DNA from 3 places in the Aureimonas sp. CAS genome. Region 3 is predicted to be linked to each of the others. Evidence: predicted binding sites of a transcription regulator. Region 3 holds the regulator's gene; each other region holds the start of a gene.
What was found. The regulator LexA, encoded in region 3, represses DNA repair genes until DNA is damaged. The targets are predictions, from matches to a motif close to TGTTCNNNNTGTGTTCNG.
Positions count from the first base shown of each region.

Region 1 (7,492 bases), 210 kb from region 3:
ACCTCCTCGGCCAGGCCTTCAAGATGATGGTGGAGGTCGGGTCCATGCCCGCTCTCGCCATCCTGTCCAACGCCTCCGCCGTCATCGCCGAGGGCGAGGTCTGGCAGCTTTCGGCGGCCAAGCGGCTGACGACGAACGAGGCGGACTATCTGGCCGTCATCGACGCCAAGACGGCCGCCCTCTTCGCCGCGGCCTGCGAGGTCGGCCCCGTGATCGCCGGAGCCGGCGACGCGGAGCGCGAGGCCATGCGGCGCTATGGCCGGGATCTCGGCATCGCCTTCCAGCTGGTCGACGACATCCTGGACTACGGGTCGAGCGCGGACGCCCTCGGCAAGAATGCCGGCGACGATTTCCGCGAGGGCAAGATCACCCTGCCGGTGATCCTCGCCGTCGAGAAGGCCGACGAGGCCGAGCGCGCCTTCTGGAGCCGCGCCTTCGAACATGGCGAGAACGGCGAGGACGCCTTCAAGGAGGCGCTGCGCCTCCTCGACCGGCACGGCGCGCTGGAGACCTCCCGCCAGAAGGCGCTGCGCTACGGCGATTCGGCTCTCGAAGCGGTCCGCACCCTGCCGCCCTCCGAGGCCAGGGACGCGCTCGTCGACGTCGTCGCCTTCTGCATCGACCGCATCAACTGAGCGAGGGACACAGCCTCGACCGCGCAAGATCGCCCCAGGCCGGCCGCAAAACGGCCAAGCTGATTCCCGACGAGTTGGAGCTGCGCTATCATGCGCGTCACCGTTCGAACGCTTCGGGCGGGTCCTGTACGATTTCCTGCGACGCGGCCCTGTGGCCGCCCGTTCGCGAAAGGATGAACCCACCCGTGCCGATCCCGAGCCTCGCCCGTTCCGCGCTCCTGGCCGCGGTTGCCGCTCTGGCGGTCCACGCCTCGCTGCCACAGGCTCTCGCCACGGAGCGCCCCGCCGTGAGCGCCGAGACGGTCGCCGGGGCCTATCTCGCCGCCAAGGCGGCGCAGTCGAGCGGCGCGCTGGACGTGGCGGCGGACTATTTCGAACGGGCGCTGGAGCTCGACCGCACCTCTCAGGTCCTGCGCCAGGAGGCGATGTTCGCCTTCTTCGCCGAAGGACGCTTCGAGGAGGGAATCGAACTCGCCCGCGAGCTCGCCTCCGACATCGACGCCGGCAAGGTGGCCCGCATCGCCCTCGGCCTCGAGGCGATCCGCCAGGACGAGCCGGCCGATGCCGTGGACCAGTTCGACATCTCCGACACGAGCGAGTTCGACAGCCTGCTGGTCGGGCACCTCTCGGCCTGGGCCCTGGCGCAGGACGGCCGCTTCGACGAGGCGCAGGCCCGCATCGACGAGACGACGGGTCCCGCCTGGTTCCCGATCTTCAACCTGTACCAGAAGGGCCTGATCGCGGCGCTCGGCGGTGACGATGCAGAAGCTCGCCGCGTTCTCGGCGCGCTCATTTCCGATCCGGCCTCGGTGCAGAGCTCGCCGGACGCCTATCTCGCCGCCGTGGAAGCGCTCGCCCGCATCCAGGCGCGCGCCGGCGACGTGGACGAGGCGATCGAGACGCTGGACGGCGGCCTCGACCTCGCCCCCACCTACGACCCGCTCGTCCATCTTCGCGCCCGCCTCCAGATCGGCGACGGCTCGCCGGTCGAGGCGCCGATCGAGACGGCCCGCGACGGCGCGGCCGAAGCGCTCTACACGCTTGGACAGGCGATCAATCGCGGCGACGGGCAGGACGTCGCCCTTCTCTACTTCCAGTTCGCGGACGCGGTGTCGCAGACGAGCTCGCCGAAGCTCCTGACGGCCCTGGCGGGCGCTGCCGAGCGCACCTCGCGCATCGACCGGGCCATCGACTACTACCAGCAGATCCCGGAGGATTCGGCCTTCCGCCGGACCGCCGACCTGCAGATGGGTCTCGACCTCTGGTACGCCGACCGCCGGGAGGAGGCGCGCGACCAGCTCGCCAAGGCCGTCGAGGCCTATCCGGACGACCTGCAGACGCATCTCGCCTATGCCGACGTCCTCTCGGCCGACAAGCAGTACGAGGAAGCGGCGGCGATCCTGGACCGCGCTCTGGAAATCGCGCCCGAAGGCGGCGCGAACAACTGGAGCATCTATTACCAGCTCGGCATCGCCTACGAGCGGATGAAGGAGTGGGACAAGGCCGAGCCGAACTTCCGGCGCGCGCTCGAACTCTCGCCGGACCAGCCGCAGGTGCTGAACTATCTCGGCTATTCGCTGGTCGACATGAACCGCAATCTCGACGAAGGGCTGGAGATGATCCGGACCGCCGTCGATCTGCGCCCGAACGAAGGCTACATCATCGATTCGCTGGGCTGGGCCTATTACCGCCTCGAACGGTTCGACGAGGCGGTGGAGCAGTTGGAACGCGCGGTTCTGATCTCGCCGACCGAGCCGACGATCAACGACCATCTGGGCGACGCCTATTGGCGCGTCGGCCGCGAGCGCGAGGCCCGCTTCCAGTGGCAGCGCGCGCTGAACTCGACGCCCGCGCCGGAGCCCGAGGTTGCCGAGAAGATCAAAATCAAGCTGGAAGAGGGGCTGGGTCCGGTCGGCTCCGACCTGGAGGACGAGGACGACGCGTCCGACGTCCGTCAGGAGCGCGCCTCCAACGCCGCCGGGACCGAAGAGCCCGCCGCCCTTCCCAACTGATCCCAACCCGGATGGACGGCGTGCCTGAAAGCGGCTCGGGGACACGACGCGTCCGCGCACCGGCGAAGATCAACCTTTCCCTGCACGTCGTGGGAAAGCGCGAGGACGGCTACCATCTCCTCGACGGGCTGGTCGTCTTCACCGAGCTGGGCGACGAACTGGCGATCTCGCCCGCCGCCGCCGACCGGCTCGTGATCGACGGGCCGATGGCCGAAGGCGTTCCGCTGGCGGGCAACATCGTCGTCCACGCCCTGGCTCTCGCGCGGCAGGTCGCAGTCGAGCACGGGATCGACACTCCTCCGCTGACGATCGCGCTGACGAAGAACCTTCCGTCGGCGGCGGGCATCGGAGGCGGCTCGGCGGACGCGGCAGCCCTCCTGCGCCATCTCGGCGAGACCTATCCCGCGTTGCAGCTCCCGCTCGCGAAGGCCACCGCCCGGCTCGGGGCCGACGTGCCGATGTGCCTGACCGGCGCGCCCTCGCGCATCACCGGGATCGGCGAGGCGATCGAGCCGCTGGCTTCGATGCCGCCGCTCGACATGGTGCTGGTGAACCCGAGGATCGCGGTGCCGACGCCGGCCATCTTCGCGAGGCTGCGGACGGCCGACAATCCGCCGCCGCCCGCCGTCCCGCCTCAGGGCTTCGCGACGCTCTCCTCCCTCGCGGACTTCCTGAAGTCCTGCCGCAACGATCTGTCCGAACCCGCTGAAAGTCTTGCGCCCGTCGTGATCGAGGCCCTCGCCTCGCTGCGCGGTGACGGGGCGCTCCTCGCGCGCATGTCGGGCTCCGGCGCGACCGTCTTCGGCCTCTTCGGATCGGCCGAGGATGCGAAGGCGGCGGCAGCCGCCCTGAAGGACGCGCATCCGCATTGGTGGGTGGAGGCGACGCGCAGCTTCGGGTCGACGAACGCAAGGAATGCCGCATGACCGACACGCAGCGCGAATTCGTGCCGCTCTCGATCGCCGTCCTCACCGTGTCCGACACGCGGACGATGGAAGACGATCGCTCCGGGCAGACGCTCGTCGAGCGGCTGGAGGCTGCCGGCCACAGGCTCGCGGACCGTGCGATCGTGCCGGACGACATCGAGGCCATCCGCAAGACCGTGCTCGCCTGGTGCCGCGACCCCGCGATCGACGTGGTGGTGACGACGGGCGGAACGGGCTTCACCGGGCGGGACGTGACCCCGGAGGCGCTGGAGCCGATCTTCCAGAAGCGGATGGACGGCTTCTCGGCCGTGTTCCACCGCATCTCCTTCGACAAGATCGGCGTCTCCACCATCCAGTCGCGCGCGACCGCCGGGGTGATCGACGCGACCTTCGTCTTCGCCCTGCCCGGCTCTCCCGGCGCCTGCCGGGACGGCTGGGACCATGTCCTGCAGCCGCAGCTCGACTATCGCCACCGGCCCTGCAATTTCGTGGAGATCATGCCGCGCCTCGACGAGCATCTGCGACGCGGCGGCCGCTCGGCCTGATCAGCAGCGCTCCAGGCTCGAGGGCGGCGCGATGCGCGCGCTGAGAACGCTCGTCGATACGGTCGCGGCCAACTCGCCGAGCCGCATCCCGATCCTGTAGCGCTCCGAAAGGACCCGTCGCGGCGCCAGTACGCCGCGCTCCAGACGTTTGCCGCGCGCCAGGACCGGCAGGCCCCAGCGATCGAGCGGGCCGGAGGCGAAGCGCGCCGCCCTGCCGCGCGCGCCGCCGGTGCGCAGGTGGATGGTCGCCGTCTCGATCCATCCTCTCGACAGCGTGCTGCCGGCTTCGAGCAAGAGGAGCCATTCGCTCGACCCGCCCTGGAGAACGTCCCCGACCTCCTGGGCGCCGCGAAGAACGCATCCGGCGTCGTCCGCGATGCGTCGGGCGTTCGGGCCGATGCCGCGATCGAAGACCACGACGTCGCGGATCAGGCCGTCCACCGCCGCAGGCACGAGACAGGCGAGCGTCGCCTGCAAGGCGGCCGCACGGTCGTCGCGCATCTCGATCATGACTGTGATCATCGTCGGCATTGATAGACTGCCGCGGGCGGCACCGCCAGAGCGGTGGCCCCGAAGCGGTTTGTTCTTGTATTGTTCTCGTTCCGGCATTAACTTCGTATTCACACCACGGAGTGAACGAGCCATGCAGGAGATCACGACCGCCGACCGTCTGGCCTTCTCGCGAATCGCGGGATCGGAGATCGCGGCGCAACTCGTCGCCCGCTCGGGCGTGCGCGTCGGCGATACGAGGCGCCGGGGCCGCGGCGCGGGGATCAATCCCTCGGGACGTTTCGAGCCCTTCGCCCGGACCGCGTTCGACGACGGGTGGGACAGCCTGGAGGATTTGCCGCCCTTCCGCACGCAGGTTCAGGTCGAGAAGCCGCGCACCATCGTCACGCGGAACACGTCGCCCGACATCTCCTTCGACCGGTCCATCAACCCGTATCGCGGATGCGAGCACGGCTGCGTCTACTGCTTCGCGCGGCCGAGCCACGCCTATATGGGGCTTTCGCCCGGCCTCGATTTCGAGTCCAAGCTCTTCGCCAAGCCCGACGCGCCGGAGCTTCTGGAGGCGGAACTGTCGAAGCCCGGCTACGAGGTCCGCACGATCGCCATCGGGACCAACACCGATCCCTATCAGCCGATCGAGAAGGAATGGCGGCTGATGCGCCGGATCCTGGAGGTGCTGGAGGCGGCGAACCATCCAGTCGGCATCGTCACGAAGTCGGCGCTCGTGCTGCGCGACATCGACATTCTGGAGCGCATGGCCGCGAAGGGGCTGGTGAAGGTCGCGCTGTCGGTCACGACGCTCGATCGCAAGCTGGCCCGGACGATGGAGCCGCGCGCGGCGACGCCGGCCAAGCGGCTGGAGGCGGTGAAGGCGCTCAGCGCCGCGGGCGTTCCGACCATGGTGATGACGGCGCCGATCATTCCGGGCCTGACCGACAGCGAGATCGAGCGTCTTCTTGAGGGCGCGAAGGAGGCCGGGGCGAAGGAGGCGGGCTACGTTCTCCTGCGGCTTCCGCTGGAGGTCTCGCCGATCTTCAAGGACTGGCTGCTGCAGCATTTCCCGGACCGCTACCGCCACGTTCTCTCGCTCCTGCGCTCCATGCGGGACGGCAAGGACTACGATGCGGAATGGGGAAAGCGCATGCGCGGCAGCGGGCCTTACGCGATGCAGATCCGCCGGCGCTTCGAGCTCGCGGCCCGGCGCCTGGGCCTGAACGAGACCCGCTCGGTGCTTCGCACGGACCTGTTTCGCGCGCCGCGCGGAGCCGGAGTGCAGCTGGCGCTTCTGTAGAAGCGTTTGCGGCGAGCGGTCGCAGAGGATGGGTTGCGCCCTATGATTCAGCTCCTCGTTGCGCCACCCTCGCAGCGACCCTGTCCCCGCGCGCTTCGCGCCCTTCGGAGATTCCGGCCCATGCGTGCCCTTCTGTTGGCTTCCACCGCCGTCCTGACCCTCGGAACGGGGGCCGCCTTCGCGCAGGATTCGCAGCCCGCCGAGTGCGGCACGATCCGCATCGCCTCGATGAACTGGGCCTCGGCCGAGACCATGGCGGCGATCGACCAGTTCATCCTTCAGAACGGTTTCGGCTGCGACGCGCAGCTCGTCCCCGGCGACACGATGCCGACCTTCACCTCCATGACCGAGCGGGGCGAGCCGGACGTCGCGCCCGAGATGTTCGTGAACCAGTTCCGCGAGCAGATCGACGCGGCCGTTTCCGAGGGGCGGATCGAGTACGGCGCGATGGTCCTGTCGGACGGCCCGCAGGAGGGCTTCTGGATTCCGCAGTACATCGCCGACGCGAATCCCGACATCCAGACCGTCGCCGACGCCTTCGCGCGCCCGGACCTCTTCCCCTCGCCGGAGAACCCGGACCAGGGCGCGGTCTACGACTGCCCGGCGGGCTGGGGCTGCCAGATCATGCTGCGCAACTATTTCCGCGCCTATGACGGCGAGGAGAACGGCTTCGTCCTGGTCGACACGGGTTCGTCGGCCGGGCTCGACGGCTCGATCGCCAACGCCTTCGAGAACGAGCGCGGCTGGCTCGGCTACTACTGGTCGCCGACGCCCATCGTCGGCCGCTACCCGATGAAGCTGCTCGACTTCGGCGTGCCCTTCGACCAGGCGGAATGGGAGAACTGCACCACGCAGCCCGACTGCGCCGACCCGCAGCCCAATGCCTGGACGCCCGGAGAGGTCTACACCCTGCTGACGCCGGGCATCGCCGAGCGCGCGCCGCAGGCGGCGGAGTATCTGAACACCCGGGCCTGGCCGAACGACGTCGTGAACGCCGTGCTCGCCTGGAAGGACGAGAACCAGGCGACCGGCGAGGACGCGGCGTTCCACTTCCTGGAGACCCAGCCGGACGTCTGGAAGGCCTGGGTCTCGCCTGAGGTCGCCGAGCGCATCGAAGCCGCGCTCTGACGATCCGCGGCGGGGTGCTCGACATCGGCGCCCCGCCCGGCCTTCCTGCGGCGATCCGCAGGCGGGCCCGCTTAGAGCGCCCGCTCGCCTCGAAGCGGACGGACGTTCGAGGACGACGCCTCGCCGAGCACAGACATGGGCACGAGCCGCGTGGCGCCCATCGTGGGGCCGGGACCTATCGTTTCGCCCGAAAATCGTTAGAACGCCGGTGACGTCCAAGACAGCGCGCCGTTTGAAAGATGCGGTCGCGCACCGATTCACAGGTGTAGCCGGCCCATGAGCGACGATACCTTCATTCGCGAAGTGAACGAGCAGATGCGCCGCGAGCGCATGGAAGGCGTGTGGAAGCGCTTCGGCAAGTTCGTCATCGCCGGTGTCGTCCTCGTCATTCTCGCCACCATCGCCTACGTCGTGTGGGAACGGCAGCAGGCCGCGCGCGCGGCTG
Region 1 is NZ_CM187563.1:1,600,179-1,607,670, reverse strand. It holds gene AC6R2M_RS07805 (polyprenyl synthetase family protein) at 1-635, shown strand, start outside; gene AC6R2M_RS07800 (tetratricopeptide repeat protein) at 821-2,647, shown strand; gene AC6R2M_RS07795 (4-(cytidine 5'-diphospho)-2-C-methyl-D-erythritol kinase) at 2,668-3,573, shown strand; gene moaB (molybdenum cofactor biosynthesis protein B) at 3,570-4,118, shown strand; gene AC6R2M_RS07785 (hypothetical protein) at 4,119-4,640, opposite strand; gene AC6R2M_RS07780 (PA0069 family radical SAM protein) at 4,762-5,919, shown strand; gene AC6R2M_RS07775 (ABC transporter substrate-binding protein) at 6,040-7,047, shown strand; gene AC6R2M_RS07770 (tetratricopeptide repeat protein) at 7,324-7,492, shown strand, end outside.
Region 1: a site for LexA is predicted at 4,700-4,717, ahead of AC6R2M_RS07780 (PA0069 family radical SAM protein). Genes of this name have one in related genera too.

Region 2 (7,492 bases), 580 kb from region 3:
CGACCTTCGCCCAGCTCGTCTCCGGCCGGCTCGGCGTTCCGATCGAGAACGTCCAGATCGTCCATGGCGACACCGACAAGGTGCAGTTCGGCATGGGCACCTACGGCTCGCGCTCGGGCGCGGTCGGCATGAGCGCGATCCACAAGGCGCTCGACAAGGTGGAGGCCAAGGCCAAGAAGATCGCCGCGCACCTGCTGGAGGCCTCCGACGAGGACATCGTCATCGAGAACGGGGAGGTGAAGGTCGCGGGCACCGACCGCAAGCTCGCCTGGCACGAGGTCGCGCTCGGCGCCTATACCGGCCACAACCTTCCGGACGGGATGGAGCCGGGCCTCAAGGAAGGCGCGTTCTACGACCCGCAGAACTTCACCTTCCCGGCCGGCTGCTACATCTGCGAGGTCGAGGTGGACCCGGAGACCGGCAAGGTCGACGTCTGCCGCTTCGTGGCGGCGGACGATTTCGGCACCGTCATCAATCCGATGATCGTCGAGGGGCAGGTCCACGGCGGACTGGCGCAGGGCATCGGCCAGGCGCTTCTGGAAGGCGTCCACTACGACGACACGGGCCAGCTCGTGACCGCCTCCTACAACGACTACGCCATGCCCCGCGCCTGGGACTTCCCGATGTTCGACGTGGAGACGACCGAGACGCCCTGCACCACCAATCCGCTCGGCATGAAGGGCTGCGGCGAGGCGGGCGCGATCGGCTCCCCGCCGGCCGTCGTCAACGCGATCATCGACGCCATCGGGACGGCGGACTTCACCATGCCCGCAACGCCCGAGAAGATCTGGGCGGCGATGAACCGCGCCGGAACCGTGGCCTGACGAGGGGAGGGACGAGATGTACCAGACGCAGTATCACCGCCCGACCAGCCTTGCCGAGGCCGCGCGCCTCGTCTCCGAAGGGGACGGCGAGGGCAAGTACCTCTCCGGCGGCATGACGCTCCTGCCGACGATGAAGGCGCGGCTCGCCAGCCCCTCGGCGCTGGTCGACCTTCGCCACATCGAGGAGCTGAAGGGCATCTCGGTGGACGGCCGGCGGGTGCGGATCGGCGCCGGCACGACGCATTACGAGCTGTCGCGGTCGCGCGAGGTCGAAGCGCTCTGCCCGACCGTCACGCATCTGGCCGAGCTCATCGGCGACCCGGCCGTGCGCCACATGGGCACGATGGGCGGCGTCGTCGCCAATTTCGATCCGGCGGCGGACTATCCGGCGATGCTGCTCGCGCTCGGCGGGACGATCCACACGAACACGCGCGAGATCGCGGCGGACGACTATTTCCTCGGCCTGTTCGAGACCGCGCTGGAGGAGGGCGAGATCGTCACCGCCGTCTCCTTCGACGCGCCTTCGGCGGCCGGCTGGGAGAAGTTCCGCAACCCGGCATCGCGCTACGCGATGGCGGCGGTCTTCGTCGCGCGGCGGGACGACGGCTCGGTCGGCGTCGGCGTCACCGGTGCGAGCGCCAGCGGCGCGTTCCGCTGGCGGGAGGCGGAGGAGGCGCTGGCCTCCAATTTCGATGCCTCGGCGCTCGCCGGACTGTCGGTCGACGAGGGCGAGATGATGGGGGACATCCACGGATCGTCCGCCTATCGGGCGCATCTGGTGCGCGTGGTGGCCCAGAGGGCGGTGCGATCCGCCCTGGCGTAGGCACCTTGCTGCACGAACGAAACGAAGAAGGGCCGGCGCATCGCCGGCCCTTCTTCGTTTCCGGACGGGGATACCCGAGCCTAGAGCCGGCAGACGGCCCGGTCGCCGCGGCGGTTCACGACATAGGTGTGCGTGCGCGGGTCGTAGGAACGATAGCGCTGCGCGCAGCGGGCGACCGACTCGCGGCTGATGCGCCCGGCGTGATGCCCGCGCCCGCCACGACGGTCGTCCCAGCGGCGGTGATCGCGGCGATGGTCCCAGCGCCGATTGTCGCGGCGGTCCTCCCAGCGGCGGTCGTGGTGGCGCCGGCCTTCGTTGATCTGCACGCCGCGGGGACCGACCTCGATCTGGAAGCTCTGGGCGGCTGCGGGCGCGGGCGCCAGCGACACCATGCCGGTAACCATCACGGCGGCGGCCAAAGCCCCTTGGAAGAATTTGCGCATCGAACGTCTCCATCCTCGATCTTCGGCGTCGGGAGCGGCCCGCATGGACGATCTCGATGCCTCTCGCTCCCATATCGCTAAGCGAGCCTGAACGGTTCCTGAAGGGCGCGCGGAGGAGTCGCAGGGGCGGGGTCTGGCAGGAACGGATCGCGAACGTTATGTCTGACGGATGGCCAAGATGACCCTGATCGACAAGCTCGCGATCCTCTCCGATGCCGCAAAGTATGACGCGTCCTGCGCGTCGAGCGGCACGGTCAAGCGCGATTCCGCCAAGTCGAAGGGGATCGGATCGACCGAGGGCCACGGCATCTGCCACGCCTATGCGCCCGACGGACGGTGCATCTCGCTCCTCAAGATCCTGATGACGAACTTCTGTATCTACGATTGCGTCTACTGCGTGAACCGCTCGTCCTCGAACGTCGCGCGGGCGCGGTTCACGGTCGAGGAGGTCGTCCAGCTCACGCTGAACTTCTACAAGCGCAATTATATTGAAGGCCTCTTTCTCTCCTCCGGCATCATCAAATCCTCCGATCACACGATGGAGGAGATGGTGCGGATCGCCAAAAGCCTGCGCACCGAGCACAATTTCGCCGGCTACATCCATCTGAAGACCATTCCGGACGCATCGCCGGCCCTGATCGAGGAGGCGGGGCTCTACGCCGATCGTCTTTCCATCAACATCGAGCTTCCGACCGACCTCTCGCTCGAAGCCATGGCACCGGAGAAGCATCCGCGCGACATCAAGCGATCGATGGGCCATCTGCGGCTCAAGATCGAGGAGCACAAGGGCGAGGCGCGGGACCGGGCGAAGCCGAAGCGCTTTGCGCCCGCCGGCCAGTCGACGCAGATGATCATCGGCGCGGATGGCACGGACGACGACGCGGTGCTGGCGCGCTCGGAAAACCTCTACGGCAATTACAGCCTCAAGCGCGTCTACTATTCGGCGTTCTCGCCGATCCCGGACGCCTCCTCCCGTCTGCCTTTGATGAAACCGCCCTTGATGCGCGAGCATCGCCTGTATCAGGCCGACTGGCTCATGCGCTTCTACGGCTTCGACCGCCGCGAGATCGTTTCGGGCGGTGAGGGCGGCATGCTCGACCTCGGCATCGACCCCAAGCTTGCCTGGGCGCTGAAGAACCGCGACCGTTTCCCCGTCGACGTCAATCGCGCCGACAAGGAGACGCTGCTGCGCGTGCCCGGCTTCGGCACCAAGGCAGTGAACCGCATTCTGCAGACGCGCCGGCATCGCACGCTTCGTTTGGACGACGTCGCCAAGCTCTGCCACTCGCTCGACAAGGTCCGCCCCTTCGTCACGGCGCTCGACTGGACGCCGGGCGGGCTGACGGATCGCGAGCATTTGCGCCCGGTCGTGGCACCGAAGGCCGAGCAGTTGAGTTTGTTCTGAGGAACGGCGCGAAGCATTTGAGGAAGAGGGCGCCATTCCTCTCCCGGAACGGGAGAGGGTGGATGCGAGCGAGAGCGAGCAGCCGGGTGAGGGCGTGCAGCCGTTACATCCCAGAACTGCGAGGCCTGGTGCCCGATGAAACTCTCATCCCCTGCCGGGACCTTCTCCCCGGGGAGAAGGGGAAGCTTCATCGTCGCTGGGATGCCGGAACGTCGCCTGAAGGGCACCGTTTCCTCTCCCGCTTGCGGGAGAGGGTGGTTCGCGAAGCGAACCGGGTGAGGGCTTCGTAGGGCTCGATTCGTCCGGTCGAACGACGTGAGATGACGAACGAGCGAAAGCGATGTACGAAGCGATTCTCTCCCATCCGGCGGATTTCGAAGGCTGGCGCGAGGCGGCGCGCACGGCGCTTCTCCTCGGCGTCGCGCCGGAGCGCCTGTCCTTTGCGGTCGCGGGCGAAAACGGCGGGCTGTTCGCCGAGCCGCTGCCGGGCCCGCCGGAGGGCGCTCTGCCGCCGACCGTGCCGAAGGCCTTTCCGGACTTGGCACGGACCGTGATCTGCCACGCGGACGCCGAACGCTTCTCGCTGGCCTATCGTCTGCTCTGGCGCATCCAGGAGGAGCGCGCGCTTCTCGACATCCAGTCCGACCGCGACGTGATCCATGCGCGCGAGATGGAGAAGGCGGTGCGCCGCGACGCGCACAAGATGAAGGCCTTCGTGCGCTTCCGCGAGATCGAGACCGAAGACGGCAAGCGCTACGTCGCCTGGTTCGAGCCCTTCCACCACGTGGTGGAGCTGACGGCCGGCTTCTTCCAGCGGCGCTTCACCGGCATGGTCTGGTCGATCCTGACGCCCAAGCGGTCCGTTCATTGGGACGGAGAACGCCTCGTCTTCACCGAAGGCGCCGATCCGAGCCAGAAGCCGAAGGACGACGACATGGAGGCGCTCTGGCTCACCTACTACGCTTCCATCTTCAACCCGTCGCGGCTGAAGGTGAAGGCCATGACGGCCGAGATGCCGAAGAAGTACTGGCACAATCTGCCGGAGGCGGCGCTGATCGACCCGTTGATCCGCGGCGCGGAAGCGGCCTCGCGCCGCATGATCGAAACCGCGCCCACGCTGCCGAGTTTGCGTCACGAGCGCAACGCGGAGCGGATGATGGCGACCAAGACGAGGGAGGAGGCGTTCGGCGGCTTCAACAAGAGGCCGGACGATCTCGACGAGGCGCGCGAGCAGGCGCGGCATTGCAAGGCCTGTCCGCTCTGGGAGCCGGCGACGCAGACCGTCTTCGGCGAAGGGCCGGCGGACGCGCCGGTGATCTTCGTCGGCGAACAGCCGGGCGACCAGGAGGATCTGGCCGGCCATCCCTTCGTCGGCCCGGCGGGCACGGTTTTCGACGCCGCTCTCGCCACGGCCGGAATCGACCGTCGGCAGGCCTATGTCACCAACGCCGTGAAGCACTTCAAGTTCGAGCCGCGGGGAAAGCGCCGGATCCATGCCAAGCCGAACATGGGCGAGGTGAAGATCTGCCGCTGGTGGCTGGAGATCGAGCGCGAGATGATTCGCCCCAAGCTCATCGTGGCTCTGGGTGCCACCGCCGCCGCCTCCGTGCTCGGCAAGTCGGTGACGATCCGGGACACGCGATCGCGGCTGATCGATCTGGAGGACGGCGAGACCAAGCTCCTCGTCACCGTGCACCCGTCCTACATCCTCCGTCTGCCCGATGCGCAAGCGAAGGCTCGGGAACAGGCGGCCTTCGAGGAGGACATGGCGCTCGCCAAGGCCCACGTGCCGGAGATCGCGCTCGCCTGACCGCGAAGGCGGGATTTTAGCCTTCGCTAACCCTTTCCCGACATCGATCATGCCGGAGAGGGAACCAACCGACTTCTAACGTAAAGGTGAACCTGTTCATCCTAGGGTTCCGTCTAATGGCGGTCCCGATCCCGGTCGGATCGTGGATGACGGCGTGGTGCCTCGGCTTCCCGAGGGTCCGATACGAGAGGGTCGTACAGGTGCTGATCCATACCCCGACATTGTTTCTCGTCCTCGCCGCCATCTCGCTCCTGGCGGCCGGTGCCTTCTGGCAGGAGAACCAGCGTTCGCCAGGCAAACCTCTGCTGCTCTGGGTCGGCGCCTATTGCGCTGCCGCCGGCCTCGCGATCTCCAGCCTCCTGTTCTTCCCGCTCGACGCGAACTTCGCGATCATCGTCCCGAACGGATTCGGCATCCTCAGCCTCTCGTTGATGGCGGCGGCCCTGGCGAGCTATCTCGGCCACCGCGCGCGGGTCGGCTACTGGGCCTTCCTGCCGGCGGCGATCTGGTTCGCGCTCGCCTTCCCGCGCTGGTACGGCCAACCTCTGGCCGACACCTATGTCGAACGGCGGATCGTCCTCTGCATCCTGTATTTCGGCATTCCGGCCGCGGTCTGCGCCCTGCTTCTGACGGCGGAGCGCGTGACCCGGACCATGCGCGCCCTCGCGATCGTCTTCGCACTCTACGGCGCCTTCTATCTCCTGCGCTTCGTCATGCTCGTCTCGGCCTTCGTTCCGGACGAGATGGCGATGGCCGATTTCTGGCTGACCTTCTCCATCTACAAATCCGTCCTCTTCGTCGCGGCGACCGCCTATCTCTTCCTCCTCGTCTGGCGCGAGCAGTTCGAATCCGATCTCCGGATGGCGGCGGAGGGCGATCCTCTCACGAATCTGCCCAACCGGCGCTCCTTCCGCCGCCGCGCGGAGCGCAAGCTCCTGGAGAAGCAGCCCTTCGTCCTCTGCTTCATCGATCTCGACAACTTCAAGTCGGTGAACGACCGCTGCGGCCACGCCGTCGGCGATGCGATCCTGTGCGAGTTCGCCGATGTCCTGAGGGCCTCGCTGCGCGCGGGCGACGCCTGCGGCCGGCTCGGCGGTGAGGAGTTCGCCTGCATTCTCCAGGCGGAGACGTCGGTGGGGGCCGTGCAGCGGCTGGCGGCGATCGCGGGGACCTTCCGGGAGCGCGCGGCGAGCATCGCCGAGCTGCCCGCGCCGGCCACGTTCAGCGCCGGCATCGTCGCGTCGGGCGACGGCACGGACCTCGACTGGCTGATGGGGCAGGCCGATGCCGCCCTCTACCGGGCGAAGGGCTCCGGACGAAATCGCGTCGAAGTGGCCGGAGAACGGCAATCTGCCATTCCGACCCATCTGGGCGAGGTCGCCCGGTCCTGATCGCCCGAAGGGGCGGGACGACCGCCCGGTTCTCGTCCGTGGACGAAAGGCCCAAAGCTGTGGACGAAACGGCCGCGACGGCTCCGGCGAGCGACCCCATCCGCTATGGTCCGCCCTCCGGCGATCGAGACGAGGACTTTGGACAGGATGAAGACCGCCGTCGACCTCGGCACCACCACGACGGGCGACCCGGCGGAGATGGATCTGGAGGAACTCCTCTCCACCCGTCTGCTCGTCCAGGGAAATTCCGGCTCCGGCAAGTCGCATCTCCTGCGCCGTCTTCTGGAGCAGAGCGCGCCCTTCGTGCAGCAGGCGATCGTCGACCCCGAAGGTGACTTCGTCTCCTTCTCCGAGCATTTCGGGCATGTCGTCGTCGATGCCGACCGCACGCCGGCCGAACTGACGCGGATCGCGGGCCGCATCCGCCAGCATCGCGCCTCGGTCGTCCTCAACCTCGAAGGTCTCGACGCCGAGGTGCAGATGCACTGCGCGGCCGCCTTCCTGAACGGCCTGTTCGACGCGGACCGCACGGTGTGGTTCCCCATGCTGGTCGCGGTGGACGAGGCGCAGCTCTTCGCGCCGGCCATCGCGGGGGAGGTGGGCGACGAGGCCCGGCGCGTCTGTCTCGGCGCCATGACGAACCTCATGTGCCGCGGGCGCAAGCGCGGCCTGGCCGGCATCATCGCGACGCAGCGCCTCGCCAAGCTCGCCAAGAACGTCGCGGCCGAGGCCTCAAACTTCCTGATGGGCCGCACCTTCCTCGACATCGACATGGCGCGCGCGGCCGACCTTCTCG
Region 2 is NZ_CM187563.1:2,387,662-2,395,153, reverse strand. It holds gene AC6R2M_RS11565 (xanthine dehydrogenase family protein molybdopterin-binding subunit) at 1-824, shown strand, start outside; gene AC6R2M_RS11560 (FAD binding domain-containing protein) at 841-1,647, shown strand; gene AC6R2M_RS11555 (BA14K family protein) at 1,728-2,090, opposite strand; gene AC6R2M_RS11550 (putative DNA modification/repair radical SAM protein) at 2,260-3,495, shown strand; gene AC6R2M_RS11545 (UdgX family uracil-DNA binding protein) at 3,836-5,305, shown strand; gene AC6R2M_RS11540 (GGDEF domain-containing protein) at 5,506-6,696, shown strand; gene AC6R2M_RS11535 (helicase HerA domain-containing protein) at 6,844-7,492, shown strand, end outside.
Region 2: a site for LexA is predicted at 2,229-2,246, ahead of AC6R2M_RS11550 (putative DNA modification/repair radical SAM protein). Genes of this name have one in related genera too.

Region 3 (7,492 bases):
CTCGTCGTGGCCGGCTGCGGCGTCACCGTCGCCAAGCACGGCAACCGCGCCCTGTCGTCGAAGTCCGGCGCGGCCGACGTGCTCACCGCCCTCGGCGTGGACGTCGATCTGAAGCCCGCCGAGATCGGCCCGGTGATCGCGGAGGCCGGCATCGGCTTCATGTTCGCGCCCACGCATCATTCGGCCATGCGCTTCGTCGGCCCGAGCCGGGTCGAGCTCGGCACCCGCACGATCTTCAACATTCTCGGCCCGCTCGCCAATCCGGCCGGCGCCGACCGTCTGCTCCTCGGCGTCTTCTCGCCGCAATGGCTGATGCCGATCGCCGAGACGCTGCGCGCGCTCGGCACCCGCAAGGCCTGGGTCGTGCATGGCGACGGGCTGGACGAGATGACCGTCTGCGGGCCGACCGAGATCGTGGCGCTGGACGACGAACGGATCGAGCGCTTCACGGTCGAGCCGGAGACGTTCGGTCTGCCGCGCCGCGACCTGTCCGAGCTGAAGGGTGGCGACGGCGTCGCGAACGCCGAGGCGCTGCGCGCAGTTCTGTCGGGCGAGCGCAACGCCTATCGCGACGTGGTCCTCCTGAACGCTGCGGGCGCGCTGGTCGTCGCGGACCGTGTCGCGGACATCCCCGCCGGCCTGTCGCTCGCCGCCGCCTCCATCGACGAGGGTGCGGCTTCGGCGGCCCTCGCCCGTCTCGTCGAGGCCTCCCAACGCAGCCGGAAGGCAAGCCGATGAGCGACATCCTCGCCCGGATCGAGACCTACAAGCGCCAGGAGATCGCGGCCGCCAGGGCCGCTGTCCCGCTCGCCGAACTGAAGGCGATGATCGCGGATCGCGACCGGCCGCGCGGCTTCACCGCCGCGATCGAGCGGAGCCTTTCGCAGGATCGCACCGCCCTCATCGCCGAGGTGAAGAAGGCCAGCCCGTCCAAGGGCCTGATCCGCGAGGATTTCGATCCCCCGTCCCTCGCCCGCGCCTACGAGCGGGCGGGCGCCGCCTGCCTCAGCGTCCTGACAGACGCGCCGTCCTTCCAGGGCGAGCCGGCCTTCCTGACGGCGGCGCGCGACGCGACCGCCCTGCCCGCGCTGCGCAAGGACTTCCTGTTCGACGCCTATCAGGTCGCGGAAGCCCGCGCCTGGGGCGGCGACGCGATCCTCATCATCATGGCGGCGGTGGACGACGAGACCGCCGCCTCGCTGGAGGACGCGGCCGAGGACCACGGCCTCGACGTTCTCGTCGAGGTTCACGACGAGGCAGAACTCGAACGCGCCCTCAAGCTGCGCTCGCGGCTCGTCGGCATCAACAGCCGCAATCTGCGCACCTTCGAGACGGACCTCGCCGTCGCCGAGCGACTGGCGAAGCTCGTCCCCGCGGACCGCATCGTCGTCGGCGAGAGCGGCATCAACGCGGCGGCCGATTGCGCCCGCCTCGCCCTCTCCGGCATCCGCACGATCCTCGTCGGCGAAAGCCTGATGCGGCAGGCGGATGTCGAGGCGGCGACCCGCGCCCTTCTCGCCCGCGTCGAGGCCGTGGCGTGAGCGAGACCCGGCTGACCCATCTCGACGCGTCCGGCGCGGCCACCATGGTCGATGTCGGCGAGAAGGACGTGACGAGCCGGCAGGCAAGCGCCGAAGGCCTCGTCGTCATGAAGGCCGAGACGCTGGAACTGATCTCCTCCGGTCAGGCCAAGAAGGGCGACGTCGTCGCCATCGCGCGGATCGCCGGCATCATGGCGGCGAAGAAGACCAGCGATCTCATTCCGCTGTGCCATCCGCTGATGCTCGACAAGGTCTCGGTCGACATCACGCTGGAGCCGGAGCTTCCCGGCCTTCGCGTGGTCGCCACGGCGAAGGTCGGCGGGCGCACGGGCGTCGAGATGGAGGCCCTGACGGCGGTCTCCGTCGCCTGCCTGACGATCTACGACATGGCGAAGGCCGTGGACCGCGAGATGGAGATCACCGGCATCCGGCTCGTCGCCAAGTCCGGCGGCCGGTCCGGCGACTATGCGCGGGCGTCGGGCGGGGCCGCATGAGCCTTCGCCCCGTCGAGGACGCGCTGGCCGACCTTCTGGAGGGGGTCGGCGCCCTGACCGGGACGGAGAGCGTGCCTCTTCGGCTCGCCGCCGGGCGGGTTCTGGCGCGCGATGTGATCGCGCTGCGCACCCAGCCCGATTTCGACGCCTCCGCCATGGACGGCTACGCGCTGCGCGCCGAAGACGCCGCCGACGGGCGTCTCCTGACGCTGATCGGGGAAGCGCAGGCGGGCCGTGCCTTCGAAGGCACGGTCGGGTCGGGTCAGGCGGTCCGCATCTTCACCGGCGCACCCGTTCCGGCCGGGGCTGATACGGTGCTGATCCAGGAGAACGCCGAGCGAGTGGAGGGCGATGTCCGCGCGACGGTCGTCCCGTCGAAGGGCGCCAACATCCGGCCGCTCGGCAACGATTTCTCCGCAGGCGAAACCCTGGTTTCGGCAGGTTCGCGCCTGACGGCCGGAATGGTGGCGCTCGCGGCCAGCGGCGGCCATCCGGCCCTCGATGTCCTTCGTCGCCCGCGCGTCGCGATCCTCGCCACCGGCGACGAGCTAGTGGAGCCCGGCCAGCCGGTCGGCCCGTCGCAGATCGTCGCCTCGAACGGCTACGGCGTCGCGGCGCTCGTCGAGGCGAATGGCGGCGACGTCCTCGACCTCGGGATCGCGCCGGACGATCTCGACGCGATCGGCGCCCGGCTCGACGAGGCGGTGGCGGCCGGCGCCGACATCTTCGTCTCGATCGGCGGGGCCTCGGTCGGCGACCACGATCTCGCGGCCAAGGCCTTCGCCTCTCGCGGCGTTTCGCTCGACTTCTGGAAGGTCGCGATGCGGCCGGGCAAGCCGATCATGGCGGGCCGGCTCGGACCCGCCATGATCGTTGGGCTCCCCGGGAACCCCGCCTCCTCCATGGTCGCGGCGACGGTCTTCCTTCGGCCGCTGGTGAGGCGGCTCGCGGGCCTGCCGGACGCGGGCTTCCGCAAGGGCCGCCTCGGGCGGAACGTGCCGGCGAACGACGACCGTGCCGAGTTCGTGCGATCGCGCATCGAGGGCGCCGAAGGCGAAGTCGTCATCGTCCCGCTTTCGCGGCAGGATTCCTCGCTGCTCTCGATCTACGCGCGGGCCGAAGCCCTGCTCCTGCGCCCCGCGAACGCGGCCGCCGCCCGAACGGGTGACGACTGCCTCTATCTGCCGCTGGACTGACTTGCGGAACACAAACGGAACAAGTAGCTTTGTTCAGGTTTTGTTTTGATTCTGTCCCAAGGGTTCGGCGATGCTCACGCGCAAGCAGCACGATCTCCTCCTCTTCATCCACGAGCGGCTGCAGTCGGCCGGCGTGCCGCCCTCCTTCGACGAGATGAAGGATGCGCTGGAGCTGAAGTCGAAGAGCGGCATCCATCGCCTGATCACCGCGCTGGAGGAGCGCGGCTTCATCCGCCGCCTTCCCAACCGCGCGCGGGCGCTGGAGATCCTCAAGCTGCCGGACGTGATCGCCAAGAGCGCGCCCCGGCCCGTCCCGCAAGGGTTCCGGCCGAGCCTCGTCGCCTCGACGCCCGCTATGGGCAAGTCCGAGGTTCGGCCCCTGCCCGTCTCGGCGGCCAACGATTCGATCAGCGTGCCGGTCATGGGGCGGATCGCGGCGGGTGTGCCGATCTCCGCCATCCAGAACAACACGCGCGATCTCGTCCTGCCGCCGGACATGATCGGGCCGGGCGAACATTACGCGCTCGACGTGGCAGGCGATTCGATGATCGAGGCGGGCATTCTCGACGGCGACACCGTCGTCATCCGCCGCGCCGACACGGCCAATCCGGGTGAGATCGTCGTCGCCCTCGTCGACGAGGAGGAGGCGACGCTCAAGCGCTTCCGCCGCAAGGGCGACCGTATCGCGCTGGAGGCCGCGAACCCGGCCTACGAGACGCGCATCTTCGGCGCCGACCAGGTCAAGGTGCAGGGCAAGCTCGTCGGACTGATCCGCCGCTACTGATCGCCCGGCGCGGCGGGCGTTTCCGGCGCCCGCCGGGACGCCGCCGGGGTCGGTTCTCCGCCGGACGAGTCTGGGCCGGAGGCCTCGAGACCGTCATCGGGCGTCGTGGCGCTCCCCGCCGGATCGCGCCAGAACTCCGGCCACGCGGCGTGGCGATGCATGTTCCATTCGCGCGGCTCCGGCGCGATCGAGCGGCGGATCACGATTTCGCCGCTCTTCGGATCGCGCGAAACGGCGAGCGAGCCCGTCCGGCGCAGCGTGCGCAGGGTCACCAGCCGCGCGCCGGAGCGGCACTCCGTCGGCCGGATGGCGCGCGAGACGATCCCGATGTCGGACGTGTCGCAGAGCGCGCCCGTCTTCTCGTAGTCCTCGGTCCAGGCGACGCGCAGCCCCGAGCGGGTTTCCGCGCGGCAGATGTCGTCCTTGCAGACGAAGGTCGGCGTCGGCGGCGCGATCTCGCGACCGGGTGCGTCGTGCGCCTTCGCGCGCCGTGGAAAGGCGCGCTCCCATTGCGTTGCGACGAAGGCGTTCGGGCGCGCTTTCAGAGGGCGGAGCGCACCGGTCTCGTCGATCAACGCCACCTCCTTCCCGTCCTCGAAGATCAGGAGTTCGGGCCGGGTCGGTTCGGGGACCGACAGGGCGATGCCCGCTGCGGCGAAGGGCAAGGCGAGCCAGCGCAGGCGTCCGGCGAAGAAGCAGAGGGCGAGGATGGCGCCGCTGAAGAGGACGAGCGCGGTTCGCGGCATGAGTCCCGTCGCATGGTCGGGAAACCGGGAGCCGATCGCCTCGGCGAGCGCGAAGATGATCGCCAGCCCGTGCCCCATCGTCGTCAGCCAGGGCCCGTCGAGGCCGAACGGCATGGCGAGGACGCCGAGCAGCCCCGCCGGCATGACGACGAACGAGAACAGCGGCATCACGAGGACGTTGGCGATCACCCCGCCGAGCGGCGCCGCGCGCTGGAAGTGATAGGCGCCGAAGGGCGCTGTCGCGCCGCCCGCGATCAGGGATGAGAGCGCGAGACCGGCAAGGGCCGCCAGAACGCCGAGGAAGAGCCCGCGCTCGCGGCGGCGCGTGCCGCGGTCCCGCGCGGTCCACCATCGCATCAGCGCGCCGTAGGCCCCGACGAGCGCTGCGGTGGCGGCGAAGGACATCTGGAAGCTCGCCGTCACCACCGCATGCGGCTTGACGGTCACGACGATGACGGCGGCGATCGCGACGTTGCGCAGCGTCAGCGCCGGGCGGTCGAGAAGGACGGCGCCGAGCATGACGACGAGCATGATCCAGGAGCGCTGCGTCGAAACGCTCTCCCCCGCGATCAGGAGATAGGCGGTCGCCACGATGAGGGCCGCCACGGCGGCGATCTTCTTGGTCGGAAGGCGAAGCGGCAGGCCGGGCACGAGCGAGGCGAGAAGCCGCACCGAAAGCATGGTGAAGCCCGCGACCAGCGCCATGTGAAGGCCCGAGATCGCCAGGATGTGGGCGAGCCCGGTGATCCGCAGCCATTCCTCGATCTCGGCGGGAATGCCGGCGCGCTCCCCGGTGATCAGGGCGGCGGCGACGGCCCCCTGCGGGCCGGGAACGACGGCGCGGATCCGTTCGGCCATCGAGACGCGCAGGCTCGCGACCCGCTCCGCCCAACCGAGTTCCCGCGAGGCGGGCTCCGCGTGCGGCTGCGGGGCGCCCAGCGAGAAGCCGTAGGCGCCGAGGCCCTGGAAGTAGGGCACGAAGGCGAAGTCGTGGGCGCCCGGCAAGGCGGGGCCGGAGGGTGGGCGCAGGCGGACGAGCCCTTTGTAGGTTCCCCCGACCGGGATCGGATCGTGGACGCTGGAGACGAGGATGCGCGCGCGTTCGGGCGGACGCGAAAGGACGGGCCGCGCGGTTTCCTCGATGTCGATCAGGTAGCGGATGCGCCCCCGGTCGTCGAAGTCCCGCCACGCGACCCGCCCGGCGATCCGCACGGTCGCCTCGCCGGAGAAGATCGTCGTGTGCGTCCGCGCCAGCTCCGCCTGCGCCAGCATCTGCCCGGCGAGGGCGCAGGCGAGGACCGTCAGGACGGCGAGGGACGGAATCCGCTCGCGCAGGACGGCGATCAGGCCGGCGAGGACGAGAAAGCCCGCCGCGGCGGCTGCGGGAGGAAGCCGGAGGTCGAGACCGTAAAAGGTCGCGATCCCGGCGACGAGGCCGAGGGGCAGAAGGAAGAAGCCGCCGCGGGCGGCCTGTTCGGCCGCTGTCTCGCGCGCGAGGGCGGCGCGAAGCCCCTCGAGGGAAGGCCGGCGGAACGGCGCTGCGAGCCCCCTGCCGGGCCGTGCGGAGGGCCGCCCGCCCTGCGGGTCGTCATGCGCCTCCTTCCCTGCCTTGAGGACGCTCATGCCGACCGTCGTCTTGTCTGCGCTCCCCCCTATGCTACACAGCGCACGCGAAAAGCCGAGCGGAAAGACGGGCCCGTAAGGCGGGACTCTCGATCGTTCCGCGCCCCCTTCGCCCGGCCGATCCCGACCTCATGGAGCCTCCCCGCATGTCCGACCGCGTCGTCACCCGCTTTGCGCCCTCCCCGACCGGTTACCTGCACATCGGCGGCGCGCGGACCGCGCTCTTCAACTGGCTCTATGCCCGCCATACCGGCGGCACGATGCTCCTGCGGATCGAGGACACCGACCGCGAGCGCTACACGCCGCAGGCCGCGCAGGCGATCATCGACGGCCTGGAATGGCTGGGCCTCTCGCCGGACGAGCCGCCCGTCTCGCAGTTCGAGCGCGCGAGCCGCCATCGCGCGGTGGCCGAGGAGATGGTCGCCAAGGGCGGCGCCTACTACTGCTATGCCAGCCAGGCGGAGCTGGAGGAGATGCGCGAGCGCGCCAAGGCCGAGAAGCGCCCGCCCCGCTACGACGGCCGCTGGCGCGACCGCGACCCGTCCGAGGCGCCGGAGGGCGTGAAGCCCGTGATCCGGCTGAAGGCGCCGCTCGACGGCGAGACCCTCGTCGCGGACCGGGTTCAGGGCGACGTGCGCTTCCCGAACAAGGATCTCGACGACCTCGTGCTCCTGCGCTCGGACGGAACGCCCACCTACATGCTCGCCGTAGTCGTGGACGATCACGACATGGGCGTCACGCACATCATCCGGGGCGACGACCATCTGACCAACGCGGCGCGCCAGACGCTGATCTATCGGGCGATGGGGTGGGACGTGCCGATCATGGCGCACATCCCGCTCATCCACGGGCCGGACGGGGCCAAGCTCTCCAAGCGCCACGGCGCGCTCGGCGTCGAGGCCTATCGGGAGATGGGCTATCTCCCGCAGGGCCTGCGCAACTATCTCTCCCGGCTCGGCTGGAGCCATGGCGACGACGAGATCATGTCGCTGGAGGACATGATCGCCTGGTTCGACATCGCCGACGTCAACAAGGGCGCCGCGCGGTTCGACTTCGCCAAGCTCGAAGCGGTCAACGGCCACTGGATGCGGGCGGCCGACGACGCGGA
Region 3 is NZ_CM187563.1:1,806,690-1,814,181, reverse strand. It holds gene trpD (anthranilate phosphoribosyltransferase) at 1-738, shown strand, start outside; gene trpC (indole-3-glycerol phosphate synthase TrpC) at 735-1,541, shown strand; gene moaC (cyclic pyranopterin monophosphate synthase MoaC) at 1,538-2,035, shown strand; gene AC6R2M_RS08815 (molybdopterin molybdotransferase MoeA) at 2,032-3,231, shown strand; gene lexA (transcriptional repressor LexA) at 3,302-4,015, shown strand; gene AC6R2M_RS08805 (ComEC/Rec2 family competence protein) at 4,009-6,384, opposite strand; gene gltX (glutamate--tRNA ligase) at 6,531-7,492, shown strand, end outside.